3 regions of the Shewanella sp. ISS20 genome follow, and region 1 is predicted to be linked to each of the others. Evidence: predicted binding sites of a transcription regulator. Region 1 holds the regulator's gene; each other region holds the start of a gene.
The links. The regulator LexA, encoded in region 1, represses DNA repair genes until DNA is damaged. The targets are predictions, from matches to a motif close to TACTGTATNNNNATACAGTA.
Positions count from the first base shown of each region.

Region 1 (11,146 bases):
TCTTCAACTATGGCTTGGAACGCCGCCCTTGGAGTAATCACAGCTTCTGGCAGAATAGAATAAGCAGCATTGAGTTTTTCTGACGGATTATGCTTACGTAAGTAGTTAAACATCTTGTCCCCCAGTTCCTTCATGCCTAAGTCGCCATAGACTTCAGGATGCGCCTTAGCTAAATCCGGTAGTACTTGCACTAAAGGCGCGTTGGCATCGTAATGCTTTTTAAATGCCAACAAGGTATTTACTAATGTCGCCCATTTGCCTTTGGTAATACCCATAGAGAACAGGAACATGACTTGGAAGTCAGTCGTACGGGTTGGCACTATACCAAAGCGCCCTAAGTACAAGGTGACTAAAGCTGCAGGTACGCCACTAGCTAATAAATTGCCATCATCGCCCATGCCAGGCGCTAAGATAGACACTTTAATGGGGTCAAGCATACACCAATCGGCAGGCATATCTTTAAAGCCATGCCAGGTATCCCCAGGATGCATAATCCAGCAGTCTTGATTAGTCGCAAGTAACTCAACCGGCGCCTCTTCAAAGGCATAACTCTTACCAGTAGCGGGATCTGTGACTACTTCGGCGTTCCACGGTTTAAAGAACCAATCGCCATCAGCATTGCATTCCTTGTTTAACCGCCCCATGGCTTGGCGGAAATCTATGGCCTCTTTAATCACTTCATTGGTGAGGGATAAACCGCGATTACCATCCATTTGTGAAACCGCAATATCGTTTGACGCACTGATAGCATACAGAGGCGATGTGGTGGCATGCATCATATAAGCTTGATTGAAACGGTTGTAATCAATGGCATCTTTACCATGTCTTACATGTAACCACGAGGCTTGTGATAAGGCATTTAACAGCTTATGGGTTGAGTGAGTCGCAAATACAGTTGGACCGTCATAATCTGCTTGCGGTTCACCTCGCATAGCGAAGTGATCTTCATAAATAGGATTAAAACGCGCATAACCATACCAAGCTTCGTCAAAGTGAATGCGGTTGGAGCTTTCAGCTAAAATGTCCTGCGCACGCTTGGCGTTATAACAAAGGCCGTCATAGGTACAGTTGGTAAGCACGGCATAAGCAGCTGAATCCTCCGCCTTATGCTGGGATAATTTACTGCCCTTAGCGTTGGCGATTAATGCCGCTTTAGACATTTGATCGGGATAAATTGGACCAATAATACCGTAGCGATTGCGAGTAGGAACCATATAAACAGGTAAGGCACCGGAGAGCATCAAGCCTTGTTCAATCGATTTATGGCAGTTACGGTCACAAATGGCCAATGCATTCTCACGCATACAAATTTGCATAATGGTGCGGTTCGCGCCCGAGGTGCCAGTCACCAAAGAGTAAGAATTATCTGCGCCAAAAACTTTAGCTGCATACTTTTCACTTTCACCAAAATAACCCGTGTGATCCAATAAAGATCCTAGCGATCCGCGTTCGATCCCCATGTCTGTTCTGAACAGGCCTTCGCCGTAATAGCTATAGAATCTTTGCCCTGCTGGGGTCTTAGTAAAACCGACCCCGCCTTGATGACCTGGAGCCGCCCAAGAATATTCGTGGATGTCATCATATTTCATCAAAGCAGACATTAATGGTGGCAGCAGTTGTTCGCGATAACGCTGCATAGCCGCGACCGCGCGACCTGCGATAAAATCGGGTTTATCTTCTAAAATCCAAGCAAATTCATCGACTTTTGACATCAGCTCACGATTGACGGATAAAGTAATTTTTTTGCGCTCGGCTAATAAAAAAACCGGAACACCTTCTTGGCGACGATTGAGCTTATTAATGATCACATAAAACTTTTCATTCTCATCCGTTTGCGATCCACTCATAGCGGATGTCAGCATTAGACAATCTATGGCGGTATTAGCATTTAATATGGAATAGCAATCGTCAAAAGAGGTAGCAACTATTACATTGGCAGAATTATTTTTAAGCTCTTCAATTAACCGCCCAATTGCATTACCAACCACGCCTTCTTTCGGCGCTTCTTCAAGAATCAAGCAAGTCAGTTTTTTCCCATATGTACTCATAAATATTGCTCCACCTAGTCAGACATGTGTATGCCACTTCACCTTATATTTAGCGCAATGACACCAACACTCAACATTGAGCTATATTTCTGGCGAGTTTTTTAAAATCAGTCTTTTAATGTAGATGACTGTCTTGGACTTCGCAAAAAAAAGCCCAAGTTTTTTTAAGTGTTATCTCATCGACTACATAACGAGCCCGCTATTATTAAATCTTTAATACGAGGATTTAGTTCAGAAGACATTGGAAATAAACATAAAAATTATCGCCAATTTTAATTTGATTTATGCTCACCATATTTTTGGCAAACCTCCAGCGCCTAACCTAGACTTTCCTGTAACAAATAAATCCGAAAAAAGATCAACAACCATGGTTATAGATTACCATTTAATTAACCCACTGACTTATTTGCAAAACCTATAAACCCAGTCGCTAAGGCACTTGCCAATATGTCACTGAGTTTGTCTTATCAACTTTGAAAGAACTAAATGCATCTGGGAGTTCAAATATGGCGTCCAAGTCAAATAAGATGGGACTAATAGGTCTCACTACCATAGTGACCGTCAATATGATGGGATCTGGTATTATTTTACTACCCTCAAGCCTAGCCCAAACAGGAGCCATATCGCTGTTGGCTTGGCTAGTTACCACAGCCGGCGCTATGTGTATTGCTTACGCTTTTGCTAAGTGCGGCATGTACTGTAATAAAGATGGTGGTATGTCCGCCTATTCCGCCGAAGCCCATGGTAAATCGTCATTCTTTATTGCATCTTATACCTATTATGTTTGCTTAGTCATTAGCGCGGTGGCCATTGCGGTATCTGCGGTAGGTTACCTTGAGGCCTTTATTCCTTGGCTTAAACAAACCCCAGTGCACACCTTTATTGGTGTGGTCGTTATTTTAATAGCGACTATGTTTGCTAACTTTAAAGGCCCTAAACTTACCGGTCAGATTTCAACCTTCACTGTATGGGGCATTATTATCCCCGTAGTTGGTTTATCGGTAATAGGTTGGTTTTGGTTTAGTCCAAAGATGTTTAGCGAAGCTTGGAATCCACACAACGTCAGCACCCTTGGGGCAATTTCATCCGGTATAGCCTTAACTCTATGGGCATTCCTAGGCATTGAATCTGCGGGCGCTAACTCAGGCGCCGTAGAAAACCCACAAAGAAACGTTCCTATAGCCGTGATGTTAGCTACCAGCTTTACTGCCGTGGTTTATATCGCTTCCACTGCAGTTATCCAAGGCATTATCCCTAATGCAGAATTAGCCAACTCTAATGCTCCGTTCGGCTTAGTCTATGCTCACATGTTTAATCCTATCGTTGGGCAAGTCATTACCGCATTAGCAGTGATTGCTTGTATCGGTTCTTTACTCGGTTGGCAATTTACCAATGCCCAGGTATCTCGCGCTGCGGCAGATATTCGCCTTTTCCCTAAAATATTTGGTGAAGTCACTAAAGATAATGCCCCTGTTAAAGGCATGCTGATCATGCTTGCCCTTGAGTTAGCCTTAGCCGTTATGACCATTTCACCCAATCTGGTTAAACAGTTTAACGTCTTGGTGAATCTAGCCGTATTTATCAATATGGTGCCTTACATTCTTTCAATGACAGGGCTCGAAGTTATCTTACGCAATAGTAAAGTGAGCCCTAGTGAATATCGCACTGGCGCTATTGTAGGTACCTTGGCAGTGCTTTACAGTATTTATGGTGTGTATGCTTGCGGACAAGAAGCGGTGTTTTATGGGGTGATAGTGACCTTCATCGGCTATATCTTTTACGGCTTTATTGCTGGTCGAGATGCCCATGAGAATATCATGCGATCTTAGTTAGCCTAAAACCAAAAAAGCCCCAAATCCCTGGGGCTTTTTTATTGGTTATTGGTGTAATACAGAAATTAACTACCGTATTGCGGCAACCAAGACGCCATCACTAATAAATGGCAACAAGCGGTTAATACGCCAAAGCCTATCACAATAAAAATAGTGACATTGCCACCAGCAACTTTAAACCCCTGATAGTCAGGATGCAGCTTACGAACTTGGTAGGCCATTAACGCTGGTACTATTACCGCCCAAATACAAGCAGCTAAAGCCGCAAAGCCGATTGCCACTAGAAAGCCGTTAGGGAACAGCAAACCCAGCAAGGTCGGTGGAATAAAAGTCACGCAGGCGGTTTTAGTGCGACCAGAGTAACTATCATCAAAATTAAACAAATCAGCCAAATAATCAAACAAACCTAAGGTAACCCCTAAGAAGGATGATGCCACCGCTAGATTAGCAAATAAGGTCAACATACTAGTTAGCCATTCGCTATTCATCACTTTATCTAAGGCAGCCACTAATACGCCGATATTTCCGCCTTCCTTGATAATACTAATAAATTCAATTCGACCTATATTACCCATCGTAGCCACTAACCAACACAGGTAGATAACCAAGGCAAGGAAGGTACCTAAGAATATGGCTTTAATGATTATTTTATGATTATTGCCATAATACTTTACCAAGCTTGGTACATTACCGTGATAGCCAAAGCTCGCTAGACCAAAAGGCAGTGCGGCCCACAAATAAGGGGCAAAGCTAGCTTCACCCTGTGGATCAAATAAGCGGCTAGGCTCAACTTCAATCAGTAAATTACCTGCAGCCAAGAAAAAGGTAATCACCATACCACCTAACATAATGGTGGTAATACGATCGACCGCCTTAGTACTAATAAGCACTATACCCGCTAATATCGCCACAAATACTAGTCCAGCAACGGGTTGAGGTAGGTTAATCCCCATGCTTTGCAAGCTATGATTAACTATCGACCCACCGCCACTGATATAAGCATAAGTTAAGATATAAAGTACAAAGGCAATCGATAGCCCAGTCACTATCCGCCAGAACTGCCCTAAGGTATCGCGCGTTAAGGTATCAAAGCTAACGCCAGGCTTAAAATGCAGATTGGTTTCTAATAATAAGAGTCCTGAAAGCAGCATGATCAGCCAAATGACAATTAACATCACTACGCTATAGCTAAACCACATACCGGCACTTACTACGGGCAATGAGAACATCCCAGCCCCAACTGTGGTCCCCGCAATAATCATGGCGCCCCCCAGTAACGATTTTCCTGCTGGCTCGGCATTCATATGATTAGCCATGTACTTCTCCAAAAAAATGAGCGTAAATACGCATAAAAAAGCCTGCTCAAGCAGGCTAGTAGATTGGCAAATTCTTAGTGGGCCTTAGCCACACTCTGAATGATGGTTTGACGAATATTGGCCCGCAGCAATCCGTTGGCGTAATCACGAATTCGAATAATCTCAGCACTATGCGCTGATTCACTCAAATAGCCTAAATCCTTTAACTTTAAGCTTAAACAACCATACAATTTCTTATCGTAAAACTCAGGCGCAGTAATACCATGGATATGACCTAAATGCTGCGCCAATTGATGACCTTCATTTTCAAGCGCAGCGCGCTCAATATGAGGCTTAGCCACTAATAAATTGAATAACATGGCATACCGCTGCATAGACTCATCTACCACGGCGGCTAACAAGAGCAACTGATCAATCTTACTGGCATTAATTTCTAATACTTGATCTTCTGTCACTAAGCCTTCTTGGATAAATAAATCCAGCACGCTATCGATATAGCCATCCAGATCAGCAATATCCATAAACAATTCAGCTTGTAATAACGGATAGAAACCATGACACATCTGCTTTATCTTGTTTCGATCGACCACTTCATGCTGAGTCAAAATACAGGCAATCAAAGATGGTAAAATCAACAAATGTAAGATGTTATTGCGGTAATAAGACATGGCCAGCAACTGCGAAGCTTCAATCGAGATAATCGAGCCTAAAGCATCTTGCTCAGACACTAACTTTTTCAACTCTAAACCTTGTTCGACCAGAGACTCACCATTGCCTTCAACCACTGAGGCATAACTGGTATATGGAACTTCTTTTAACAGATGCAAGTACAAGTCTAATTGACGGCACAGCTGGCTGCGCTCGAGCGCATTTTGCTCAGACGCCAATAACACCATACTAGTTAAAGTCACTGAGCTCACTGCAGCAGCATCGTTAATATGAGTCATCACCTTATTAGCTAAGCCATTGACCACAGGGGTTAACCAGCTTGGCTTAGCCTGCGGATTGGTGCTCATTTGCTCACGCCAATCAGCTACATGCTCATTCAGGTAGCTTTGAATGGTAATAGGCTCGCCAAAATTCACATAACCTTGACCAAAGTTACCTAATTTACGGATGGCACCAAATACTTGCCATAGCGACTCTTTTTGCTTCTTTTTGCCACTTAACTCTTTGTGATAGGTCGCGACTTCCATCACATGGTCATAACCTAAATACACAGGCACTAAAGTGATAGGACGCTCAATGCCGCGCAGCACTGAATTTAACGTCATGGCTAACATGCCGGTTTTAGGGGTTAGCAAGCGCCCAGTACGCGAGCGACCACCTTCAGTAAAGTATTCAACTGAATAGCCTTTAGTGAACAGTTGGTCTAAATATTCACGAAAGACTGCGGTATATAATTTGTTGCCGTTAAAACTGCGACGAATAAAGAAGGCGCCGCCACGTCTAAACAAAGGCCCCGCCGGCCAGAAATTAAGATTGATACCCGCAGCAATATGCGGTGGCACCATACCTTGGAAATATAAAATGTAAGACAGCAGCAAATAGTCCATGTGACTGCGATGACAAGGCACATACACGATTTCATGGCCATCATGGTGCAACTGGCGCACATGTTCCGCGCCCTTAATATTGATGCCCTTGTAGAGCTTATTCCAAAGCCATGTCAGCATGCGTTCGGCAATTCTTACCAAGCTATCAGAATAATCCGCCGCGATTTCATCAATATATTCAACAGCCTTAGCCTTAGCTTCGGCATGAGTAATTTTTTTGGATTGAACTTCCTCATCAATCGCCTTCTGCACTGCTTCGGAATTAATGAGGGCATGAAATAAATTCTGACGACTTGGCAGCGACGGCCCTGTCATCACTTTGCGCTGACGGCTAAAGTGAACCCTAGCAACGCGCGCAAGTTTATGGGCAATCTGCTGATCCGTGCCATGCTCGTCAGCCATATAGCGCAGCGACACAGCATTAGAGAATTGCACAAAATTATGGCGACCTAAGAATAAGATCATAAAAAATTTGCGCAGCCAATTAGGATCTTCGCGCTCTAACACCGCGGCCTTCATAGTGTCATCTTCTTTACCTGGTGTCCGTCCCCAAAACAGACTCACAGGTACAAGTTGAATTTCCAAATCAGGATTAGCTCTGTGCATTTGCAGCAGAGTTTTAAATTCACTTAAGAAGGCATCACTTGATGGCCGATTGCCAAACATAGGTTTAGCGCGATTTAAGCACACAACTCGCGGCAGTGCTTTGCCGTGGCATTCCAACTCATCGTAAGGGCTAGGTAAACCAAACTTATCGGTGACATCGCTCAAGGCGGCCATATCGCTGAAAGATTCAGTTTTCATTACATAAATGAGCGGTTTTTTAGGATCAAGATTTAGATCGGCAAAGGGATCTGTTGGCACAACGATTGTGTGCACTAGCTTGCGCTGAAACCAGCGCAACACTGTCATTACGAAAGAGTCTTGTTTGGCCATTGTTATTATGCAATTCAGGTCACGTTAATAGTCCTATAGAATACCAGAACAGGCTACTTGATAGCGAATCTCTACTTAAAACAAACCTTGGCGAATACTTGCGCCAGCACAAATACTGTATATACTAACAGTAACTGTATAGAAAGACAGGAACCAACATGAGACCTTTAACACCCCGCCAAGCAGAGATTTTAGAACTGATTAAACGCAATATCAGCGAAACTGGTATGCCGCCAACTCGTGCAGAAATTGCGACTCAGTTAGGGTTTCGCAGTGCCAATGCCGCCGAAGAGCATTTAAAAGCGCTGGCAAAAAAAGGGTGTATTGAAATCATGCCTGGTACTTCTCGCGGTATTCGTCTGCCGCCCGAAGAAGTGGTAGAAATTGAGACTGGTCTGCCACTCATTGGCCAAGTTGCTGCGGGCGAGCCTATTCTTGCCCAGCAACATGTCGAAAGTTATTTTCAAGTTGATGCCACTATGTTCCATCCTGCCGCCGACTTCTTATTAAAAGTTCGCGGCGATAGCATGAAGAACATCGGCATTCTCGAAGGTGATTTGCTAGCCGTGCATAAAATGCAAGAAGCTCGCAATGGCCAAATTGTGGTGGCTCGAGTTGATGATGACGTCACAGTTAAGCGCTTTGAAAAGAAAGGGAGAATAATTTATCTACACCCTGAAAATGATGAATACTCCCCGATAGTTGTTGATCCTAGCTATCAAGAACTGACCATAGAAGGCTTAGCCGTAGGCATTATTCGTAATGGTGGTTGGCTATGACCACCAAAACATCAACCACATCAGGTCACCCCGGATTATGGTGCGCTAATACTCGGCGCGTTCATCAAACCATGATAGAAAGCTTACCAACCCAAGGCCAAGGGCGAATTGAGCTTGAAAAAATTGCCCCACAACTGGTGCGTCTCAGTCACCAAGGCCAATGGATAGTCTTAATTAATCCGCCCAACATAGGTTATAAAACCATGTTGGCCGCGGCTGGGGTTCGCTTAGATAGAGTTTTACTCGTAAAAGCCAAAGATGAAGTTGAAGCCTTATGGGCGAGTGAAATTGCCCTTACCAATGGTACCTGCAGCGCCGTATTAACTTGGGTTTCTATGTTAGATCAACGCGATCAGCGCCGCATGCAATTAGTTGAACGCAATGCTCGGGCGATTGGCTTTATTTTTGAACATGTAAACCTAACGCTTGGTGACGAGCTCGCATTTAAAGCCCCGCAGACCTTACTGCGTGCCATGCATTAGCACCTAAACATAATCTAAAAATCTAAGCTCGAAATTCACTAATTCAAAATCTAGGCTCGCAGCCTAAGCTCAAAATTTAAATGCAAACCAAGTTCAGCCCAACATAGTGCTGCAGATTAAATTCTGCAGGCATGTCTTAGCTATTACTCATCATCGCCACCAGCATTCATTTCAGTCAGCAAGCCACGCCCTATACTTTCAATCTTTATTGATTTCTAAATTTATGACTTTTCAGCTATATATCTATGGTATGGAAAATTAAGTTGCTGCTAACTTTAATGAATAATGGATTTATCTGATTAACGATTAGTGTCCAATATCGGGCAGCATCATCAAGAATACCTTGGTGCTAGCCTCAAAACACTTGCCGTCATCGTTTGCTGTTGTGGGAACCGAAGAGTTTACATAGCACCTAGACTTTACTGTGTACCTCTTCTTTGTAATTGCTTAGGCAATTAATCGGGGAGATGTCTCTTGAAACCAATACATTTTCTTTTGGCATGTATACTCATGCCGATTTTTCCAGCCACAAGTATGCCGTTAAATATGACCCAAGGGGTGTCAGCCATTAGCGGCAAGGTCTATGACCTACATATGACCATTCTCTACATTTGCTGCGCCATAGGGCTCATAGTTTTTGGCATCATGCTTTACGCCATCATCTATCACCGCAAATCCAAGGGTGCCAGCCCAGCCCAATTTCATGAAAGCACTAAAGTTGAAATCGCCTGGACGATAATCCCTTTTATCATTCTGATTTTAATGGCTATTCCAGCTACTACCACCTTGATTGCAATGGAAGATACTAGTGATGCCGAACTCACTGTAAAAGTGACTGGCTCACAGTGGAAATGGCATTACCAATATTTTGATCAAGATGTTGGCTTTTACAGCATCCTTTCGACCCCAAGAGATCAAATCGATAATTTAGCGCCCAAAGATAAAAACTATTTACTCGAAGTTGATAAGCCGCTTGTGATCCCTGCCCACCGTAAAGTGCGGTTTCTGGTGACCTCTGAAGATGTTATTCACTCTTGGTGGGTACCTGCCTTTGCGGTAAAAAAAGATGCCAACCCCGGCTTTATTAATGAAGCTTGGACACGTGCTGACAAGGTAGGTATTTATCGCGGCCAATGCGCAGAATTATGCGGTAAAGATCATGGATTTATGCCGATTGTGGTGGAAGTCATGGAGCCAGAAGCTTTTGATCAATGGATGATTGCGCAGCAAGCATTAAAAGCCCAAGCATCAGAGCAAGCCAAAGCGCAATTAAGCCAAACCTTAACCATGGCCGAATTGATGACGCAAGGGGAGCAAATTTATGTCAGTCGCTGCGCCGCTTGCCATCAACCCAATGGCGCCGGCTTGCCAGGTGTATTCCCAAGCCTAATTGGCAGCCCCATCATCAAGGGGCCTGTCACAAATCATATCAATATCGTATTGCATGGTAAGGCAGGAACCGCCATGCAAGCCTTTTCCAAACAGCTTAGCGCACAAGAAATTGCCGCAGTGGTTACCTTTGAGCGCAATGCTTGGGGCAATAATTCCGGTGAAGCAATTCAAGCTGCCGACGTTAGCAAACTGAACCAATAAGGGGATATGTGATGACAACTGAAAAACATACACCTATCCGCGAAGAACTGCAGTACGCGGGCGCCGGAGCAATGGACAGTCATAATAATGAACATTCTCATGATCATCACCACGAAGGTCCACCCAAAGGATTAATGCGCTGGGTTCTGACCACCAACCACAAGGATATTGGCACCTTGTATTTGTGGTTCAGTTTTATGATGTTTTTAATCGGCGGCGCCATGGCCATGGTGATCCGCGCCGAGTTATTTCAACCCGGTTTACAATTAGTTGAACCTAACTTTTTTAACCAGATGACCACAGTTCACGGACTCATCATGGTGTTTGGCGCTGTGATGCCAGCCTTTATCGGCTTAGCTAACTGGATGATCCCCATGATGATAGGGGCGCCTGATATGGCGCTGCCACGCATGAATAACTGGAGCTTTTGGATTTTACCTTTTGCCTTCTTAATCTTATTAAGTTCACTGTTTATGGAAGGTGGCGGCCCTAATTTTGGCTGGACTTTCTACGCGCCGCTATCAACCACCTATAGCCCAGACTCCACCGCATTATTCGTATTCTCCATTCATATTATGGGGATAAGCTCCATCATGGGAGCGAT
Region 1 covers NZ_JAWRZK010000001.1:3,089,341-3,100,486, reverse strand. Annotated here, with positions in the region: gene adiA (arginine decarboxylase) at 1-2,048, opposite strand, end outside; gene potE (putrescine-ornithine antiporter) at 2,555-3,877, shown strand; gene mtr (tryptophan permease) at 3,946-5,196, opposite strand; gene plsB (glycerol-3-phosphate 1-O-acyltransferase PlsB) at 5,271-7,688, opposite strand; gene lexA (transcriptional repressor LexA) at 7,847-8,467, shown strand; gene AC1HDP_RS14090 (SulA-like leucine-rich domain-containing protein) at 8,464-8,949, shown strand; partial or broken gene coxB (cytochrome c oxidase subunit II) at 9,460-10,530, shown strand; gene ctaD (cytochrome c oxidase subunit I) at 10,614-11,146, shown strand, end outside.

Region 2 (11,146 bases), 1.8 Mb from region 1:
GGGTTGTGTTTAGGTGGGTTAAATAAATCTAATTGCACTTGATGCTCATCAATCAAATCCAGTAAACCTACGCCAATTTTGTAATAACGCACGCCTGGCTGAAAAAGCTCAATGGCGGCTTTAAACACGGCTTGGGTCATTTCGACACTGCAGTGAGTTGGACAGGTAAAGCGAATCGTACTGTGTAGACTCACGGGCTTATCATCAAAAGGAGAGTTCGCCGCAAAAATAGTCATGACCTTACATAGCGAACCTTGACGCCTAGCTTTGGCAGCCGCTATGGCTGTGTGTTTACATAAGGCTTGCCTTAATGGCTCAAGTGCTGTGATGCGCTTACCCATACTACGCGTTGAAAAAATTTGCTGCTTATCGGCTCTGGCAGTCGCAAATTGTTTGCACTCCTCGCCGTTGAGCTCACGCACAGTGCGTTCGATTTCAACGCTGAATTGCTTTTTGGCGAGACCTGCGGGCATATTGGCCAGTTGATAGGCTGTGTGGATATTCATTAATGCCAAGCGTTTGCTGATACGACGACCAATGCCCCAAACATCGGCTGCCGCCATTTGTGTTAATATCTGCCGTCGTTGGTGGTCATTATCAAGCACGCATACCCCGTGATAGCCTTCAAGTTTTTTCGCGGCATGATTGGCAACTTTAGCTAAGGTCAGCGTTGGGGCTATACCCACGCACACGGGCAGGCGGCATTCCTTCCAGACAGTGCGTCTAATTTGCTGGGCGTGAGTCGTTAAGCAAGGAATGGCGGGGTAACTGCGCTTAAAAGATACAAAGGATTCATCAATAGAGTATACGAATTGCTCAGGGGCGAAACGGCCTATGACTTGCATCATTTTGCTCGATAAATCGCTATAGAGTTCGTAGTTGGACGATAGGGCAATCACACCTTGTTTTTGGCACAATTCCCGCACTTCAAAGTAGGGCACAAATTTTTTAATGCCCACATTCAGCGCCGCGCGATTGGCCGCGACCACACAACCATCATTATTTGATAGCACTATGATGGGCTTATTGCGCCATGCGGGATTAAAAACTTGCTCAGCGCTGCAATAAAACGCATTGGCATCAATTAGTCCGTACATAGCTTGCAGGGCCGATGGCAACGAATAGAACGGGTGACCACGCCTTCAATGGAAAACTGATCGTGCTGATGAATTTCCATGGGCTGACATTCGAGATTCGCTGATAACAACATGCGCCGCTGTTTATCTAGCTGTTTACACACAAATTCACCGTTAAAATTGGCAACAATGATGTCGCCGTGTTGGGCATTAACGTGGCGATCGACAATTAAAATATCCCGGTCGAAAATGCCAAAACCTTCCATCGAGTGACCTGCGGCTACGCCTAAAAAGGTGGCACTTGGATGTTGAATGAGTAACTCATCGAGCTTAAGCCCTAGTTGGCGGTATTCTTCGGCTGGGCTTTCAAAGCCAGTAATGCCAGCGCGAGCAAAGATAGGAATGATTTTCATAATAGAGAAACTGTTTTTATATACAGTATTATGCTAGCAGTTTACAGAGAGATAGCAAGCGATAATCCCGAGGCTTAAGGATGAAGGTCAAGGTTATTGTCATCATAAATATAAGCACGATTAATTGAATTTATTGCTGATTTTAAAAATGAACTGCGCGGATAATGCGGTTTTGTGCTATTCACCACAAAGTAACTAAAAGCACCAAGTAGTGAATATCTAAAGGCTGGCAATTGGGGGCTTACTTAACAATTCCATATAAAATCAGTAATTTAAGTTTTGGCATTAGATTTGCTATTTGATGTTCTCTTTATTGCGATTAACCATTTATTCAAGGATATCAATAATGAATCATCAAAAATCACCACTAGTCTTAGTTGCTCTCTTGAGTGTGAGTTTAAGTGCTTGTGTCATCAACGTCGGTAGTGATGAAGACACAGGTTGGCAAAAACAAGAAAAGTTGAATCGGCAGCATGTGGCTAATTTAGGCGTGGGAATGAAACTTGATGTGGTGAAACAAATGTTAGGCTCACCTGATTTTAGTGAAGCCTATCCTGACGGTGCGGCGCAAGTGGAAGTGTTATTTTATCGAACCCAAAGGCGCCATGATGATGGTAAAACTACCTTAGATGAATGCACGCCGTTAGTGTTTAATAATGGCAGCCTTATTGGTTGGGGTAATACGGCCTATAGCCAGGTGACAACCGCTAAGCTTTAATATCTGTGGTCACTCAGCAAATGGTAAGTCACTTCACTCATTCCATTATGCTGACGCGTAAGGCTTGCCTAGCGAGTAGTGATAGTCATAGCAGGCAGGGCGGGACACCAAGGTTAACCAATAAGTGAGGCAATATGTATCAAGGTCGGTGTTTATGTGGACAAGTGCATTTTAGTATTGAGGGCGAATTAGGGGCTGCCGATATTTGCCATTGTCGTCAATGTCGGCAATGGACGGGTCATGTATTGGCGAGCACTGAAGTGGCGCGCAGTGCCTTGACTATTACCGGCCTTGAGCATCTGCAATGGTTTCAATCGTCAGTTAAGGTGCGGCGCGGCTTTTGCCGCCATTGTGGCTCAAGTTTGTTTTTTGACCCACTAGACACTCAAAAACATCAGTGGATAGGCGTGGCTTTGGGGGCTATCGAAGATAAAACCCATATCACTATCGGTAAGCATATTTTTGTGGCCGAGAAGGGCGATTATTATCAAATCTGTGACGGCGCGCCGCAGCACGATCATTAGTGTTCTGGCAAAAAGCGTTAGTCAGCGGATCAACACCATGGTGAGAAAAGGCCGTTAGAGGGCGATAACCCGTATTAGCCATATCCGCCGGCCTTAATGCGGCGAGGCCCTTAGGCTTTATTCTTGGTCTTGCGAATCTATTTTTAGTTCTAGGTAAACTGATATATGATGCGCGCCCCTAGTGAGGCTTGAGCACTCTATTTCGTCATGATGTCCACCAATGCGCTTTATACAGATTTATCCGGTTATTACGATTTAATGTGTTGTGATATCAATTATCACGCGCAAAGTAATAGCATTGTCCGCTTGCATCAATTATTTGGTAATCAAGGTAAACAGCACTTAGATTTGGCGTGTGGCACCGGGCCGCATATCCGTCATTTTATTGATTTTGGATATCAATCCAGTGGCTTAGACATTAATCAGCCTATGATTGACTTGGCCATGGCGCGTTGCCCCGAAGCGCAGTTCAGTGTGCAAGACATGACAAACTTTACCGTTGAGCACTCACAAGATTTGATCACCTGTTTTCTATATTCCATTCATTACAGCGGCAATACCGAGCGACTATTAGCCTGTATTCAAAAAGTGCATGCATCGCTCAATGATGGTGGGGTATTTTGTTTTAACTCCGTTGATAAAGATAAAATAAACAATAACTTATTTATTCGTCATCACACAGATTTTGAGCAGCATCAGTTTGAATTTGAGTCTAGCTGGCAATACAGTGGCATGGGTGATGCTCAAGCGTTGCACCTTAAAATTAGCCGCACGCCATTAATCACCACTGAAACCAGCATCAGTGAAACTTGGCAAGATCAGCATCCTATGGTGGCAACTACCTTTGGTGAGCTGAGTGAGTTACTTGAACCTTATTTTGAGGTGCAGATATTTGAGCATGATTTCGATTGCATCATCCCTTGGGATGGCGAGTCTGGAAATGCCGTGTTTGTGTGTACCAAAAAATAACGACTACAAAAATAAAGCTTAACGGTTGAGAGCTCGCCCATCGGCGGGCTTTTTTATGGGCGGCTTTTAGCCGCGGCATAACGGATAACATAGTCAAACTTGTGCCTACTTGGCTTAAGGCGTGTAAACTCTTGATTTAATACTGCGCCGGCATTTTGGATCCATAATGAATACCCCTCCTAATTATTTAGCGACACTGCAACGCGTCTTTGGTTTTACGAGTTTGCGTCACGGTCAGCAGCAAGTGATTGAAACCTTGTTAGCCGGGCGTTCAAGCGCCGCCATTTTTCCGACCGGCTCGGGTAAATCCTTATGCTATCAATTGCCAGCGCTGGAATTACCACATCTTACTTTGGTTATTTCGCCGCTGTTAGCCTTGATGAGAGACCAACTCGATTTTCTTAAAGCGAAAGGTATAGCAGCGGCTTCGATTGACTCATCACAAAGTTATGATGAGTCACGCGATATTATGCGGGCGGTCAAACAAGGGGACATTAAGATTTTAATGATCTCGGTGGAGCGCCTTAAAAACGAGCGGTTTCGTCAGTTTATTGGAACCGTGCCCGTGTCTTTGCTGGTGGTGGATGAAGCTCACTGTATTTCTGAGTGGGGCCATAATTTTCGCCCTGATTATTTAAAGCTGCCTTTGTACTGCCAACAACTTAATATCGCGCAAGTATTACTGCTAACCGCCACCGCCACCGAACCTGTGATTAAGGACATGAGCGCTAAATTTAACATAGCGCCGTCAGACATAGTGATCACCGGATTCTATCGTCCAAATCTTGATTTAACCGTGTTGCCTTGTCATGAGAGCGATAAATTACAGCAATTACAACAGCTGCTTCAACAAGCGCCAACACAGGCCAGCATTGTTTACGTCACCTTGCAGCAAACCGCTGAAACTGTGGCTAAGGCGCTAATTCAAGCGGGAGTGAATGCCAGCGCTTATCATGCCGGCATGGACAGCGGCATTAGACAAGATATTCAAAGCCGCTTTATGCAAGGTCGGCTTGATTGCATAGTGGCGACTATCGCTTTTGGTATGGGAGTGGATAAGGCCGATATCCGCGCAGTTATCCATTATGACTTGCCAAAATCCATTGAGAATTACAGTCAAGAAATTGGCCGCGCTGGGCGCGATGGTCAATTGTCGCGTTGTTTAGTGCTCGCTAATCGCCAAGGGCTCAATGTGCTAGAAAACTTTATCTATGGTGACACCCCAGATGTCGAGGCCATTAGCGCAGTCATTAAAGAGATTGCCGAGCAAGGGGCGCAAGGGCAGTGGGAAGTGATGATGACGCGCTTATCGCGTGATACTAACGTCAGACAATTACCGCTGAAAACCTTGTTAGTGTATTTAGAGTTGCAAGGCGTCATCGAGCCTAAATACAGTTATTTCGCTGATTACCGCTTTAAGACCTTAATCTCGGTTGAGGCGATTATGAGCAATTTTAGCGGTGAGCGCCGCGCCTTTGTTGAAGCCTTGTTCAGCGCTTCGCCAAAATCACGCACTTGGCATACGGTCGATTTTGATGCCTTATGGCAAATCAACCAATCAGTCCGCTCGCGCGCTGTGACCGCTCTTGATTACTTTGCCGACAAGGGTTGGATAATGCTTGAAAGTAAGCAGATGACCGAAGTGTATCAGGTGCACCAACTTGCTCGCTGCCAAGGAAGTGAGGTTGAGCACTTAGCGCAGCAATTGCATCAATTGTTTATTACTAAAGAAATGGCTGAAATTAAACGAGTGCATGCCATGCTGGATTTGTTTGCAACGAGTCGCTGTTTAAGTCAGCGTTTAGCGCATTATTTTGCGGATGCTAAAGCGCCGCAGCACTGCGGTCATTGCTCAGTTTGCCGCGGCGAGATAGCGCAGTTGCCGTCACCTGCGCCATTAGCCCCGTTAGTGCTAAGTGATATCGAGCGCGATTGTCAGCCATTAGTGTTAGCGGCGCAACTTGCCAACACGGCGCTTACTACAGGGGCGAGAGCACGATTTTTATGTGGAATAGCCACGCCACTGACGAGCCAATTAAAGGCCAGTAAAATGCCTGGCTTTGGCCGATATGGCGCTTATCCGTTTGCCGACATTAGAGCTATGCTCAGCGCTTGGCTTCATTGATAAATCACAGCCATAAATCTCAATTTATAAACGTCGGGTCATAACCCTCGAACCATCAGCCTCTAGTTATCTATTTCCGGTCGTAAACTTAGGATTTGGCTAGTGGCCAAATCCTACCTCCAACATCCTTATCTTAACGACCGGTTGTATTTATTACAGCAGGTACTGTCCTTACTGTTTTTTTTGAGAATTATCATTCCTGTAAGTTGACCAAAAATCATCCAAAAGTTGGAGTGATTATCCCTATTATTTATATCACTATAACAATCAGTTTATTTGTTAACTCAGCCTAGACGAAAGCTTCGGCATAACAAATAACATTACTCTTTAAGCTAGATATTCAAATGGCTTAAATATAAGAGTGTCATTAGGATTGGATCCCAAAGTTCGAATCATCAGCAGAGTATCTGCATCGAATTAGCTAAAAGGAGAGTTAGCATGAGTAAGCTTGCATTGGTCACAGGCGCAAAAGGTGGAATTGGTACTGCCATTACATTGAAATTGGTAGCACAAAATTACAAAGTGATTGCGACCTACCAGGTTGGTAACCGTGAATCAGCGCAACAATGGCATAGAGAGCATGGATTTACTGACAATCAAGTGCAATTGTTGGAGCTGAATGTTAACGACCCACGCATGTGTTCAGAGCGTTTGGTACAAGTTATGCAGCAAGAAGGCACGATAGATTTGTTAGTCAATAATGCTGGCATCACCCGCGATAAAGTATTTGCCAAAATGACTGTCGAGCAGTGGCAGGAAGTAATGGATACTAACCTCAATAGCTTGTTCTATGTGACCCACCCATTGTTTGCCGCTATGTGCGAAAAAGGTAATGGTCGCATTATCAATATTTCCTCCATTAATGGGGTCAAAGGCCAATATGGTCAAACCAATTACGCCGCGGCAAAAGCGGGCATGATAGGTTTTACTAAGTCTTTGGCGTTAGAAGCTGCCCGTTTTGGCGTGACAGTCAACGTGGTTGCCCCAGGTTATACTGGCACGCCAATGGTGACCGCGCTGCGTCCTGATGTCCTTGATAGCATTACTGCCCAAATCCCGTTAAAGCGTTTAGCTAAACCTGAAGAAGTTGCTGCTTGCGTGGCATTTCTGGCCAGCGATGAAGCTGGCTATATCACAGGTGAAACCTTGTCGGTGAACGGCGGCCAGTACATGCAATAAGGAGTTAGTCGCATGAGTAAAGTTTATATCGTTGCAGCAAAACGCACCGCCATAGGATCTTTTGGTGGCCGCTTGGCCAATGTGTCGTTAGCTAAACTGGCGGGCGGCGCTATTCGCGGCGCGCTGGCAAGTCAAAATATCGCCCCTACTAGCGTGCAAGAAGTGATCTTGGGCAATGTGATGGGCGCCGATCAAGGCATGGGACCAGGTCGTCAAGCATCTCTTGATGCCGGTATTCCACAGTCAGTGCCTGCCTACAGTCTTAACATGGTGTGCGGTAGTGGCATGAAAACCATTATGGATGCATCTAGTCATATTCGCAGTGGTGATGCCGATGTCGTTGTTGCCGCGGGCGCTGAAGCTATGTCGCAAATCCCATTTGCCGCGCCAGCAAGTCTGCGTCAAGGCCAAAAGATGGGCAACTTAACCGTTAAAGATTTATTGATCACCGACGGTTTAACTGATGTCTTTAATCAATGCCACATGGGCGTGACTGCTGAAAATATCGTGCGTGAATTAGGCATTAGCCGTGAGCAGCAAGATAACTATGCGCTATCGAGCCAGCATCGTGCTGAAGCTGCACTCAATTCAGGCCGATTTGCTGATGAAATCGTGGCGCTAGATGTGGTTGATAGACGTCAAACCGTGTCATTTGCTGACGATGAATACCCAAAAAAAGGCTGCGAGCTGGCTGATTTAGCCAAACTAAGACCTGCTTTTGAGAAAGAGGGCACAGTGACAGCGGGTAACGCATCGGGTCTTAATGATGGCGCGAGCGCGGTGGTGCTTATGTCAGAAAAAGCCATGCTGGCCTCAGGCTGCAAGCCGCTGGCTGAAGTCGTGAGCTATGCCCAAATTGGTTTAGATCCTGCGGTCATGGGATTAGGTCCTGTGGATGCTATCAACCAAGCACTTAATAAAGCGCAATTGACCTTAAGTGATATCGATTTATTAGAACTGAATGAAGCCTTTGCGGCGCAAGCCCTTGGGGTTGTGACTCTGCTTGGCAGACAGCACCAACTTAGCGTTGAACACTTGTTAGAACGTACCAACGTCAATGGTGGCGCAATTGCGCTGGGTCACCCATTAGGGGCCTCAGGAAATCGCATTGTCGTGACCTTGATCCACGAGATGCATAAGCGCCAGAGTCAATATGGTCTGGCATCACTTTGTATTGGCGGTGGAATGGGGACAGCCCTCATTTTACGCCGTTGTTAATTCTTTACCCTCACTCACTCTAGGAGAACTTATGTACACAGATATGTTTAAGATGTTCAGCGATCAAACCGAGCAAACTTTGGCTCCTTTTAACCGTTTTAATCTGCTTCTGGCTGATCATGTTGAACAAGTGACTAAGCTGCAAATGAATGCAATGCAAGCTTACACTGAGCTTGGCTTGACGCAACTGAAAGCGGCAAGCAACGTAAAAGACGTGACTAGTCTGATGGCCTTTAACACACAGCAAATGAGCGTGTTAAACAAGTTATCAAAGCAATTGCAAGACGACAGCAACCAAACTCAAGCCATTGCCAAAGAATTTAAGCAAGAATTCGACAGCCTGGTTAGTGCCAATGTGAAAAAAGCTACTGGCGCTTAATTACTGTGGGCACAGCTTGCTGTGCCCCTATTTTCATCAGGAGATTGAATATGTTTGCTTTTCCCTTCGCCGGATATCTGCAGCAATGGCAACAACAGCAGACATTCTGGCAACAATGGCAACAAAGCCCAGCCAGCTCAGAATCAGCGTTGAATCAGGCGTTAGGACAACTCGGAAGCCAAGATTGGCAAGCATTTGCCACCCATACTAGCCAGCAACCTGAGTCAATGTTACTCACCCAATTACAGTGGTTTGAACAACAACTGCAAATTTGGCAGCAAGTGGCGTTTAATGACAAAGCTGAAGAAGTGATCTCAAGCGATCCTAATGACGCCAGATTCAAACACCCTGATTGGCAGCAAGAAGCTTGGTTTAGTTTTATTCGACAATCTTATTTGCTGTTTAGCCGCATGTGGTTAGACACTATCGAAAATAGCTCAGGCTTAGAAAGTGGTGCCAAAGAGCGTCTGGCATTTTTTAGTCGCCAAGCCATCAATGCCTTATCGCCAAGTAATTTCATTTTATCTAACCCTGAATTACTGAAACTGACCTTAGAAAAAAATGGCGAAAACTTAATCGCTGGCCTGCGCACACTGCAAGAAGATATTGAAGCCAGTGCCGATGTGCTGAAAATTCGCATGACCAATGAACACGCTTTCCAAGTCGGCCGTGATGTTGCGACTACGCCAGGCAAAGTGGTGATGCGTAACGAATTATTTGAATTACTGCAATATCAAGCGACCACGGACAAGGTGGCTACCACACCTATGTTGATCGTGCCGCCGTTTGTGAATAAATATTACATTATGGATTTGACCCCACAAAATTCCATGGTCAAATGGCTGGTGGATCAAGGTCAAACTGTCTTTTTAATTTCATGGCGTAATCCTGGTAAAGCCCAGGCCCATGTCAATATGGAAGACTATGTGACCCATGGTGTGGTTGAAGCTATTAATGCTATTGAAACCATAACCGGTGAGCATCAAGTCAATGCCACAGGTTATTGTATTGGTGGTACTGTGCTTGCTATGACTCAAGCTTATTACCGCGCCAAACGTATGAAAGCGCGAATTAAGTCCATGAGCTTTTTTACTACCTTGCTCGATTTCTCTCAGCCTGGCGAAATTGGCGCTTATATCAATGAGCCTGTGATTAGCGCGCTAGCGGTGGAATCCCAGAAAAAAGGCTACTGTGATGGCCGCAGCTTAAGTGTTACCTTCAGTTTGTTAAGAGAAAATAGCCTCTATTGGAATTATTACATTGAGAATTATCTTAAAGGTAAGAGCCCAATGGAGTTTGATCTCTTGTACTGGAATAGTGACAGCACCAACGTGGCGGCGCCGACTCATAATTTCATGTTACGAGAGCTGTATCTTAATAATAAACTGATAGATCCACGCGGTGTTAAAGTGGGTGGCGTGTATATTGATTTATCAAAAATCACTATCCCAAGCTATTTTATCTCCACCCGTGAAGATCATATTGCGTTATGGCAAGGCACTTATCGCGGCGCCAAAAACTTAAATGGCAATATCACTTTCGTATTAGGTGAATCAGGCCATATTGCAGGCATCATTAATCCGCCCGCTAAAAATAAGTATGGCTATTGGACTAATAGCGACATGAGTAGCGATCCAGAAACTTGGTTAGCAGGGGCTGAGCGTCAAGGTGGCTCGTGGTGGCCTCATTGGCATACTTGGATAGCCGCGCAAAGTGATGCAACCGAGTGTGATGCCAGAGCCATTGGCCATGTTGAGTATCCGCCGTTGATGGATGCGCCTGGCAATTATGTACGCCAAACGCTGCCGATTATTGAAGAAGAAACTCAATAGCTGCGCCAGATGGCATTCAAGTGCACCTAGACGGAGCACGCTAAATAAGGGCACTTAGGTGCCCTTATTTATTGGCGGCAGCCATTGTAATATCAATCTAAACAGCTAACAGGAGCATGATGGCATTTGACGATACCTTTAGGCTGAGCAGCCATGCGGTGATCACTAACGCCGACTTAGCCGTGTTAATGGTTAAAGCTAATTACGGCGATAGAGCCTGGGGCTTACCCGGTGGTGCGTTAGAGCCTGGGGAAACTATCCATGAAGCCTTGGCGCGCGAATGCTTAGAAGAGCTTGGTTGTCAGGTCACCATCAAGCAGTTAACTGGGGTGTATTACCATAGTGCTTTTAATTCGCAGGTATTTATCTTTCGCTGTGAGCTCAGTAATGACGCGATAATTCAATTAAGTAGTGAGCATACTGACTATGAGTTTCAGGCTGTCAGTCGCTTGTCAGCGGTGCAGCAGCGGCGCATTTATGACTGCTTAGCGTTTACTGGCACAGTCGTGAGCGCCAAGTTTTAGGCAGCGTTTTAATAACCCTTGGCCATTTACTCGCAATGGTCGTTGCATTCAAGTTAAAAACTATGGCTGTTAATGCCTGTATCTGGTTTAATCTGTTAACAAAAATGGCGCACTTTGACTAATCGGCAGATGACCTAGTTCAACGTCGCAGCGCTGATGTATTTGGCAGTTAACTTATATGAGGCGATT
Region 2 covers NZ_JAWRZK010000001.1:1,269,875-1,281,020, reverse strand. Annotated here, with positions in the region: gene AC1HDP_RS05855 (Y-family DNA polymerase) at 1-1,097, opposite strand, end outside; gene AC1HDP_RS05850 (LexA family protein) at 1,085-1,489, opposite strand; gene AC1HDP_RS05845 (DUF3192 domain-containing protein) at 1,836-2,207, shown strand; gene AC1HDP_RS05840 (GFA family protein) at 2,342-2,731, shown strand; gene AC1HDP_RS05835 (class I SAM-dependent DNA methyltransferase) at 2,942-3,700, shown strand; gene AC1HDP_RS05830 (RecQ family ATP-dependent DNA helicase) at 3,867-5,825, shown strand; gene AC1HDP_RS05825 (SDR family oxidoreductase) at 6,264-7,004, shown strand; gene AC1HDP_RS05820 (acetyl-CoA C-acetyltransferase) at 7,017-8,222, shown strand; gene AC1HDP_RS05815 (phasin family protein) at 8,254-8,601, shown strand; gene phaC (class I poly(R)-hydroxyalkanoic acid synthase) at 8,652-10,433, shown strand; gene AC1HDP_RS05805 (NUDIX hydrolase) at 10,553-10,957, shown strand.
Region 2: the regulator LexA is predicted to act here: its motif matches at 1,498-1,517, upstream of AC1HDP_RS05850 (LexA family protein).

Region 3 (11,146 bases), 2.0 Mb from region 1:
AAGTGGTTAATGATCAACATTTGAAATGGCCAAGTCATATCAGGTTCAGGCAAATTATCGGCGGCATTGACATGCAGGTAGGCATAACCATCACCAGGAATAATATCAGACCACTCATTAACCTCAGCCAATTGCGCTCGATAGCGCCATTCTATGCCTTGATGCTTGGGTTGCCCTACTTGATTAAAATCTTCAAATACTTGCATGCTTGATGACTTATTCACAGGGTCAATATTCTCATTGATGTTGGCGGTTGCACCAACATCACTGTTAAGGCCAGCCATAAGTACTAATCCCGCTAGTGTTGATAAGTGCACGTTACTGCTCCAGCCAAGGTTGATGTTTTCAAAATCTAATCGTTAAGAGTCTGTTTCACTATAGGCGTAACTCATCAACGGTAGGATCTTTCCGCTAAAGGCCGATACCCATATTTGTTCGTGTAAAAAGTTTGTGTCAATTTATTGATGTCGGCGCAACATCTGTGTAACGCGCTTGTGTGGGTGCAACTTGATTTGAAATTATCAGAGCTGGTATGCCTTATGGAACCGTGATTAGGTTTTACATCGGGTCTCGCTACACGCCACACATACCTATAACGGTCAATAAACTATCTATGCGGTGGACTCACAGCATGCCCCTTGGATTAATAATGGCACTGCGGCATGGGCGACTGCGACTTATAATGGCACCATAGTGAATGTACGCGGTGCTCATCGAGTGCAGTATGGAAGTAATCCTTGGGTTGATTGTTCCAACGGTTGCTATTAATAACGGCATTACAATGTAATAGATGACAAAAAAGCCTGCAAATTGCGTAATGCCGATCAGTTAAGACAGATTGCTTGACGATCTCACTGAAAGGATCAAAATCCGATGACCCCATGTCATCGGATTTTTTTATGCAACTTTCAGACGCTTTGGCGCGTACTCATATCAATCGCCATACCGAATTCACCTGTCTGGCCGATGTGCTTGAGCCTGATTTAATTCAGTCGTGCCTTGATTCACATGGTGTTGCCAGTTTACGGCGACGTAAGTTACTTATGGATGCCATGATTTGGGCGGTGATTGGTATGGCTCTGTTCAGAGGCGAGTCCGTCCGCTCTCTCATCAATAAGCTTGCTATCGTCTTACCTCAAGAGGTGGATTACGTGGCTCGCAGTGCTGTCACGCAAGCGGCCGGGCTCTGACGTTGTTCAGGATGTGTTTAAGCGAAGTGCCAAAACCTGGCATGAGAGAGCAGAGCATCCTCATTGGTGTGGACTCAACCTCTACGGTGTCGTGTGGCGAACACCTGATAGTGAGCAAAGCAACCAGGCCTTTGCCAAAACCGCCAACGCTGCTGGTGATGCTGGCTATCCTCAAATTCGTATGGTTTGCATGATGGAATTAAGCAGCCACTTGGTATTGAACAGCGCCTTTGACTCTGTTTGACAGAGGCTTCTATTCCTTGGGGCTTTTGCACGCCTGGCAACAGGCTCAACCTAACAGCCACTGGCTGCTGCTGTTGAAGAAAGGCACACAATATGAAGTGGCACGCTCTTTAGGAAAACACGACCAACTGGTGCAGTTAACCACCACAGCTCAAGCCAGAAAGAAGTGGCCTATTGCCTGACAATATTGAAGCTCGCTTACTGACGAAGACGGTAAAAGGTAAGTTGGTTTCCATTTTGACCTGATTAACTGACCCCTTGCGTTATCCGGGGGCCGAAATAGCGGATTTATATGCCCATCGATGGGAGATAGCAGTGGGCTATCGGGAGATGAAGCAACACCTGCTGGAGAGTCGCTTTACGTTACGCAGTCAATTGCTAGAGCTGGTTATCCAAGAATTGTGGGGGGTACTGTTGGCCTATAACCTCATCAGGTACAAGATGGTGTTGATGGCTAAAAGCTTACCGTCGTTACATCCGAACCAATTAAGCTTTAGAGATGCGTCGAGTTATATCATTTTAAAATTAACTCAGCTGCCATCTCAAACGCCAGGGAATGTTCCGAGAGATGTCTTGGACATAGTGCGTAATGCGATGCAGTTCAAGCTCGATGGGAAACGGGATAGAGCCTATCCATGTGCGTTAAAAATGAGTAAAAACAAGTATCCCATTAAGCCTAAGAAAATTGCCGTTCACACTAAGTGAACGGCATTATGCAAATTGCAGGCTTTTATTTTCGATAATGGCTTAGTGTTGGCTAGGTTGCCAGCTTGACCATTGTGGCTCGGCTTTATCGTACAAAGGTAAACTATCACCGGATTGCAGTTGATTTTGGGTTTGGGTCGATTGTTCAGTCGCCAATGCTATGCCGCCAGCAATGAGCGATTCAAGGGATGATGTGGCAATTTGTGCCCCTGAAAACAAGCCAACATCCATGTTAAAACCTGATATGTCATAAAAGCGACTACTGCGATTAACCATGGAGCGATAGGCTTCATTGATTTCAATAAAGATATTGACGCTTTGACCATTATTGGCCAGTTCAAATCCTGCCACTTTGCCGACAGCAACACCGCGATAAAAAATACCGGTGCCTTGGTTAATGGAACCGAGATGATTACGCACTAAGGTCAGCCTAAGTGAATCTTCTGGGGTATTGCCATAAATTTGGCCTTGTATTTTACCTTTAAAATGCTGGCTGAGCTTAGCATCGTTACCTAGGGTCACGCTGATATAAGCGCCAGTAATTAAGGTTTCTGGCGCTTTAATGCCACGCAGTGAAATTTGCGCATCCACTATGACATATTGGCTATTGTGGCTTTTAAATTGTTTTGCATATTTACCATCAAGATAAACACTTGCCTCAATGGTTTGTAAGTCTTGGCTTAAATTCACTTGGTCGACTGCGCCAATCCGATAACCTTGATAGCGCACCTCCGCACCAGCTTTTAAGCGCACATCGGCAGGGAAGGTGATAGCGATTAACTCTGCTTGCGCTAACGCTAAATCTTGATTTTGATAAAGAGTTAATACTTTATTGAGTCTAGGTTGCTTGAGGCGGCCTAAGGAAAGGCTGCCTTCGACTAACCCGCTTAATGGTGCTACATCGACATTTATGCCTTGTAAATTAGCCGCCACCGCAATGGCGCTATTTTGCCAAAATACACTGCGCTCATCGATAAGATCACTAAACTGCTTATCTATGCCAAGGTTAATAGTAAATGAATCATCCGCTTGCCACGTCACCGCAGTAACCTCACCTATGGTCATTTTTTTATAGAAGACTTTACTACCAGCGCTTAGGCCTGCGGCATTGGTGGCGATTAATTTTACGCTTGTTTGCTGCGCGCTTTGCTTAGCTTTTTCGGCCACGGCAACACTCGGATATAGCTTGATATGGGCGCCAGAGGCTAAAGGCTTAGCCTTGACTGACACCAATTCTAACGCGCCAGTCAGTGCGTTACTCATATCGCCGGTATCAACTTGAATACCACTAAGTGAGGCAGTCACAGCCACTAATGGCCGCGGCACTAAGTAACTCGCTTGAGTAAACAATGCTTGATATTGCGCTTGCACTTGTACGCGGTAATTAACTTGACTAAAGTCGCGACTGAGCTCTACGCCCGTGACAGCACCGATAGTGAAGTTTTTATATTGCAGCGGCGCGCCAATGTTAATATTAAGATTGGACGGACTGGTAGCAGCTAATTCAAACTGCTTATCTTGAGCAAGCTCTGGCGCATTGGCCAATAAGGGAAAATGTAGCTGCGTGTTGTGCTTGGCCGGATTTTTTTGATGTTCAGATTGAGCTACGCTGCCACTGCTTGGAATTAATATAATATTATCGCCAGTAAGCAAACGTGATGCATGTTTAATCCCTGAGAGTGATACTTCGGCGCCCGCTAAATAAAATTGACTGTCTGGCCCTAATAGGTGCTGATAATCAGTAAAAATGCGGGCGTGCAATTTAATGCCATCTTTAACTAACTCACGCCCTGTGATATCACCAACAGCCAGTCCTAAATATTGAATAATTGTGCCGTTATGTACTTGATCTGCTTGGGCTATATCTAAGGTAAACTCTTGACCGCCACGGGCCTTATCTTCATTAGGATAAAGCGTAAAGGTCTGTTTGTCTGAAACTTCATCTAATTCACCAGTGCTGAAACTAATGCCTCCCGCTAAGATTGCGGCAATGCTTTCACTTTGCACCTTAAGTCCTGTGAGTGATGCATCAACACTAATACCTGAGACATTCCAAAAACGTGAGTCGGTTCTTACAAGGTCTGCATATTTTTCTTTGACAAAAATGGTAAATGCTATTTTCTCAGCGTCGACTAAGCGGTAGTTAACCACGCTGCCCACAGGAATTTGGCGATAAAACACTGAAGAACCCACATCAAGGGATCCTAATTTATCGGCCACTAAGTGGATAATTTTGCCTTCTTTACCTGGTAATATCGGCGGCGCTTCGGCCACCGCGGTAAATTCAGTGCTGGCTTTGCCTTTTCCTGGAAGGATGGCAATGTAGTTGCCCGAAAATAAGGTGTCTAAACCTTCGATGCCGGTAATAGAAGCTTTAGGGGTCACTAACCAAAAATCGGTATGTTCAGTTAAAAATGCTTCTGATCGTGAATCCATTAATATCTTTACTTCAACGCCTTGCAGGTTTTTATCTATGGCGATATCAGTTACTTTGCCGACAGTTAGACCTTCATAACGAACTAAAGTTTTACCGACATCTATGCCAGTCGCGTTCGGGAAATGCACCTGAATTTCAATCCCAGATTGACGTATGCTTTGTACGCCAAGCCAAGTGGCTAGCGCTAAGGCCACTAATGGCAATAACCAAATGGGAGAGAACAGCTTCTTTTTAACTATTTTCGGTGGTTGCACTTGCTTCATTGTGTATATCCAGTCGATCCCAGAGTAAACGCGTGTCTAAAACCTTGGCAGAAAGTTGGGTTAGCAAAATAACTAATGCAAACGCAGTCGCCGCAGGGCCAGGTTGCGCATCCAGTAGTTGTCCCATATTGACCAAGGCAACGGTAAGTGAAATAACAAAAAGGTCTAGCATCGACCATCGACCTATCCATTCAATAATATGAAATCCTTTCATCAATAATGTTTTAGGTAACGGTAATCTAAAAGTGATGGCGCTCAGGTAAATAGCAAGACCAATAATCTTGAGCCAAGGAACCGCAATACTGGCTGTGAAAACTATGATGGCAATTGGCCATAAATCTTGATGTACTAAATGACGAATGCCAGTAAAAATGGTGTCGTAGGCTATACGTCCCTGATTAGTCACTATGGTAATAGGGTAGATATTGGCCGGCACTAATAAAATGGCCGCAGTAATCAACAAGGCCCAGCTTTGTTGCAGGCTTGAATAGCGCCTAAAACTAAGTTCAGCACCACAGCGCTGGCAATTACCATTGCTAATACGATTACTTTTCTTACACACAGGGCATAAGCACAGTTCAATATCTTGGCCTTGGAGCTGTTTACTCATCGAGATAACTCCACATATGCTCAAGATCATATTCACGCATCAAAAATAATACTGAAAGAAACAACATGGTAAAACAAAAGGTGCCTAAATCGAAATGAATGTCAGCAAAATCAGACAATTGAAATGCAGTCACTAAAAAGCTGATAACATAAATTTCTAACATGCTTAATTGCGATAGTAAGCTTTGCTGCTGCAATAAGCATTTAAGTAACCATTTACCAATACGGGTATTAAGGGCGAATTTGACAATAAGGATTTGCAATAAAATCGATAAAATTAATAAGCCAGGGCCGACCACTGCGGCCACTAATACGGCCAAGCCTACAATAGGAAATCCTTGGGAAGCGACAGCAAGAGCGCCTTCGATAACAGTCGTAGTACGATAAGATCCTAAAAACTGTAAATCTAATACTGGCAGTATATTAGCAGGAGCAAACAGAATAATCGCCGTCAAGCATAGGGCAAGCATGCCATTAATCGAGCAGTAAGGGGTATGGTACAGCGCTGTGTGACACCGCGGGCATAAAGCTCTCACTCCCGAAGGCAGCGCTCGCTTTTGCACGGCTAAATCACATGAACCACATAACACCATGGCATCAGAGTGACGCCGTATGTAATGACGGCTTCGGTGGTGGTTCGCAGATTCAGGCTTATCCATAGGCTTAAATACTTCATTTCCTGAGATAACAACACAGTTAAGTGGTGAATTATGTCAGGATTTTGGCCATTTGGGTTAAAAAAATTCGGCAGATGATTGAATCATAATCATCACTATGAGAAGCTAATGACTGTATAAATAAACAGTGAGGTTGTTTCATGGCGGTGATTACGCAATTTGTCGTGGTAAGAGAAGGGGTAGAGAAGATGACATTCACATCGAAAAAAGAAGCCGATGCTTTTGATAAGATGCTGGATATCACTGAGCTGCTCAATCGCTTTATCGACAAGGCAGAGCTTGGTTTAAGCGAAGAAGTGACTGAAAAATTATCCTTCTACTTGGCTACCAATAAGGATGAGGTCAATGGCATACTCAAGGGCATTAATCCGGTAGAAACTAAGGTAACACCTAAAACTAAAGCTAAAACGGCGAAGGTGGTTGCTGAGTCTAATTCATAAGAGTTAAGTACATAACTCGTTACATATTTACAAGGCGTACTATGGAATCGATTTGTTATAACCAGTTAAATCGTCAGCTCACAGCGATATTGGATGGCGAGCCCGATGTTATTGCCTGCTTGGCCAATATGTCGGCCTTGTTAAATGAGTCACTGCCTGGAATTAACTGGGTGGGTTTCTATCTGCGCCAAGGGGATGAATTAGTATTAGGTCCATTTCAAGGTAAAGTCGCTTGTACCCGTGTTCCTTGGGGCAAAGGTGTATGCGGCACAGCTGCAGCATTTGATAGTGTGCAACGGGTAGCCAATGTACATGAGTTTAGTGGGCATATTAGCTGCGATAGCGCCAGTAATGCCGAAATTGTGCTGCCAATTCATTATCAACAACAAGTTTTTGCGGTACTTGATATTGATAGCCCTGAGTTTGAGCGATTTAGTGAGCTTGATCAGCTAGGGTTGACATTATTAGTCGAAACTTTGGAGCAACATCTGAATATTTCGCCTATTTGATGAATCTATGACCGCTTTGATGTAAAACAGGGTCGCTTTCGCTGGCATCCGCTTTATAATAGGCAGCAGCAGTAGCGGTAAAAATTGAAAGTTTTAGTTTGTTGCCGCTCAATGAATCATTTGGGCTTGAGTCTTGCCGCTTTTATGGGTTAACTTGAGTTCAAGTAATTGATATTGAATGTATGGCGTTTGGCTTTTAGCCTAACATAAGATGAACAACCCAGTCGCGTTATGCGAATTTGGGGTCCTTAATAAAATCGTGGAAGTAATGATGGAATCAACAGATAAGTTGACCGACACCAATGCCATTTTGGCGTATTTATATGAAACATTTCCTTTGTGCTTTATCGCCGAGGGTGAAGCTAAGCCTCTAAAAATCGGATTGTTTCAAGATTTGGCAGAAAGGTTGGCTGATGATTCTAAAGTCAGTAAAACACAGTTAAGGGCGGCTCTAAGACGCTATACTAGTAGCTGGCGTTACCTGAAAGCAATCAAGTTAGGTGCGGTGCGTGTCGATTTAGATGGCAATGCTTGTGGTGAGTTAGAGCAAGAGCATATTGATCATGCTCAAGCCACTTTAAAAGAAAGCCAAGATCGTGCTAAAGAAAAGCGTTTAGCTCAAGCTAAAGCTAAAAAGGAAGAAGCTAAGCCTGCGCGTAAGCCTCGCCCTAAAACAGTTAAGCCTGTTGTTAGCAAGCCAAAAACTGAGCGTCCAGTGAAGGTTGAAAAGCCATTCGTACCAGCCCAGTTAAGCGAATTAAAGCCAAAACAACGCGTTAATGTCAAATTAGGAATGGTCCCTGTTGCAGGTGTTATCATCGACATTAATAAACAGGATGTACAAGTTCAGCTGGATTCAGGAATGACCATTAAGGTTCGTTCTGAGCACGTCTCGCTGTAACCTATAGCTAAGGAGTAACTTGTTGATGCGAAAAATGTCACTAGCCGTGTCGATAGCCACTGCGTTAATTGGTTTTTCGGCTTGGGCTATTCCCCCAGTAATTCAAGTCAGCGAGTTACCCGAGCTCCAGCAAGAGCCACAACATAAAGTGGCGAGTAAACGAGTTACGGATCTTTACAGTCGCTCTCATTATCACCGTTTTCAACTGGATAATGCTTTTTCTGAGCAAATCTTTAACCGTTACTTAAAGCAACTCGACTTCGGTCAAAATGTGTTGCTACAAAGCGATGTGGACAAGTTTAGTCCTTACGCGCAACAATTCGATGATATGTTAATGTCGGGTGATTTGGCCCCTGCATTCAACATGTACTCAATCACACAGCAACGTCGTTATGAGCGTTTTGTGTATGCCTTATCATTACTCGACACTGAAATGAAATTTGATGTTGCGGGTGATACTTATCTTTACGATCGTGAAGATGCGCCTTGGGCAAAAACTCAAGCAGAGTTAGATGAGCAATGGCGTCAACGCGTTAAATATGACGCGCTCAATCTTAAGCTCACTGGCAAGAATTGGCCTGAAATCGTCGACATTCTGTCGAAGCGTTACAACAATGCCATCAAACGTTTATCACAAACTCAAAGTGAAGATGTCTTCCAAGGGTTAATGAATGCTTTTTCACGTGCTGTAGAACCTCATACTAGCTATTTATCACCTCGCAACGCAGAGCGTTTCCAAATGGAAATGAACTTAAGCCTTGAAGGTATTGGCGCCGTGTTACAAATGACTGATGATTATACTGTGATTAAGTCATTAGTCGCGGGTGGCCCTGCGGCTAGCAGCGCTAAGTTAGCGCCAGAAGATAAAATCGTGGGTGTTGGCCAAGAAGGTGAAGAAATAGTTGATGTTATTGGCTGGCGTTTAGATGATGTAGTTGAACTAATTAAAGGTCCTAAGGGCTCAAAAGTTAAGTTACAAATCCTGCCGCAAAAAGGCGGCTCAAATGCAAAGACCTATGAAATTACCTTAGTTCGTGACAAGGTGCGATTAGAAGATAGAGCCGCATCGTCTGAAGTCATCGTGCCGAAAGATGGCGCTTATGCTAATCGTAAAATTGGTGTCATTGCTATTCCTGGCTTTTACATGAATTTATCGCAAGATGTTGCCAAAGAACTGCAAAAATTAACGGCAGACAAAGTCGAAGGTATCATCATAGATTTGCGTGGTAATGGCGGCGGAGCATTAACCGAAGCAACCTTACTGACTGGGTTATTTATTGATATGGGCCCTGTGGTTCAAATCCGTGATGCCAGTGGTCAAGTCACACCTAACCAAGATACCGATGGTAAGACCTATTATGATGGTCCACTGACAGTCATGGTTGATCGCTATAGTGCCTCTGCTTCTGAGATTTTTGCTGCCGCGTTACAAGATTATGGCCGCGCTTTAATTGTGGGCGAATCCACTTTTGGTAAAGGCACAGTGCAGCAGCATAAGAGCCTAGGCCGAATTTACGATTTGTATGAAAAGCCAGTGGGTCATGTGCAGTACACCATAGCTAAATTTTATCGCATTAATGGCGGTAGTACTCAGCTTAAGGGCGTAACCCCAAACATTGCGTTCCCTTCTGCGTTAGAACCCGGTGAGTTTGGTGAAGCGGAAGAAGATAATGCCTTGCCTTGGGATAGTGTGCCGGTCGCACAATATTCAAGTGTGGATTTAGTGCCACCAACATTGGTGACAGCGTTAGATGTTAAGCATCAACAACGAATTGCCAAAGATCCTGAGTTTGCCTATATCTATGCGGACATTGCTGACTTTAAATTGCATCACAATGAAAAAACTGTATCTTTAGTGGAGAGTGAGCGAATTGCTTCCCGTGAAAAAGACGAGCAAAAAAGCTTAGATAGAACCAATGCTCGCCGCAAGTTACAAGGGCTAGCACCTTTAGCTAGCATGGACGATGACAAAGAGGATGCGGCAGAATTACCCGATCCATTCCTTGATGAAACCGTCTTTATTACCTTAGACATGGTTGATGCCGAGAGCTTAACTAAGCAGGCGAGCAAATAAATATTTTTACAGTCAAAAACGCGCTAAAGGCGCGTTTTTTTATGGTTTAAAAGTTAATAGGGATACTTATGTCTCAAGTACAAGCAAAATACCTCAAAGATTATCAATCACCTGATTTCACCATTTCTCATCTTGAGTTAGATATTAAGCTTGATGGCGCCAATACCTTAGTTACAGCAACGAGTGAGATCACTCGATTGAATCCTCAGGCTAGTGAATTAGTGTTAGAGGGCGAGGGGTTAAGCCTCATTGAAGTGACTTGTAACGGTGACGCCATTGCCTATCAGCAAGACAAAAACCAATTGCGAATTAGTACCAACTTAGCCCAATTTAGCTTATGTGTGGTGACCAAGCTCGATCCCGGTAGCAACTCTAGCCTTGAAGGTTTGTATTTATCCGATGGCGCTTATTGCACTCAGTGTGAAGCCGAAGGTTTTAGACGTATTACTTATTTCCTTGACCGCCCAGATGTCCTAGCTACTTACAATGTCCGCATTGAGGCGGCATTAAGCTTACCTTTCTTGCTCAGTAACGGTAACTTACTCGAAAAAGGCTTAGTGGGGACAGACCGTCACTTTGCTAAATGGCAAGACCCATTTCCTAAACCGAGTTATTTGTTTGCTTTAGTTGCGGGCGATTTCGATCAATTGACTGATAACTTTATTACTCAATCTGGTCGCAATGTTGCATTGCAGGTGTTTGTTGATAAAGGTAATTTAAATAAGGCCCATCATGCGATGGCATCCCTTAAAAAGTCGATGGCTTGGGATGAGAGTCGCTTTAATCTAGAGTATGACCTTGATATTTACATGATAGTTGCCGTTGATTTTTTCAACATGGGCGCGATGGAAAACAAGGGCCTCAATATTTTCAATACCAAGTATGTGTTGGCCGATGAAAGTTCTGCGACCGATGCTGATTATCACGGAATTGAGTCGGTAGTTGGACACGAATACTTCCATAATTGGACGGGTAACCGTGTCACTTGTCGTGATTGGTTCCAATTAAGCCTAAAAGAAGGCTTAACTGTATTTAGGGATCAAGAATTTAGCTCAGATGTTGGCAGTCGTCCGGTTAATCGTATTCAGGCCATCCGCG
Region 3 covers NZ_JAWRZK010000001.1:1,133,225-1,144,370, reverse strand. Annotated here, with positions in the region: gene AC1HDP_RS05190 (glycoside hydrolase family 16 protein) at 1-317, opposite strand, end outside; partial or broken gene AC1HDP_RS05185 (transposase domain-containing protein) at 900-2,138, shown strand; gene AC1HDP_RS05180 (PqiB family protein) at 2,181-4,838, opposite strand; gene AC1HDP_RS05175 (paraquat-inducible protein A) at 4,807-5,448, opposite strand; gene AC1HDP_RS05170 (paraquat-inducible protein A) at 5,441-6,040, opposite strand; gene AC1HDP_RS05165 (YebG family protein) at 6,265-6,564, shown strand; gene AC1HDP_RS05160 (GAF domain-containing protein) at 6,606-7,073, shown strand; gene proQ (RNA chaperone ProQ) at 7,345-7,974, shown strand; gene prc (carboxy terminal-processing peptidase) at 8,000-10,048, shown strand; gene pepN (aminopeptidase N) at 10,117-11,146, shown strand, end outside.
Region 3: the regulator LexA is predicted to act here: its motif matches at 6,235-6,254, upstream of AC1HDP_RS05165 (YebG family protein).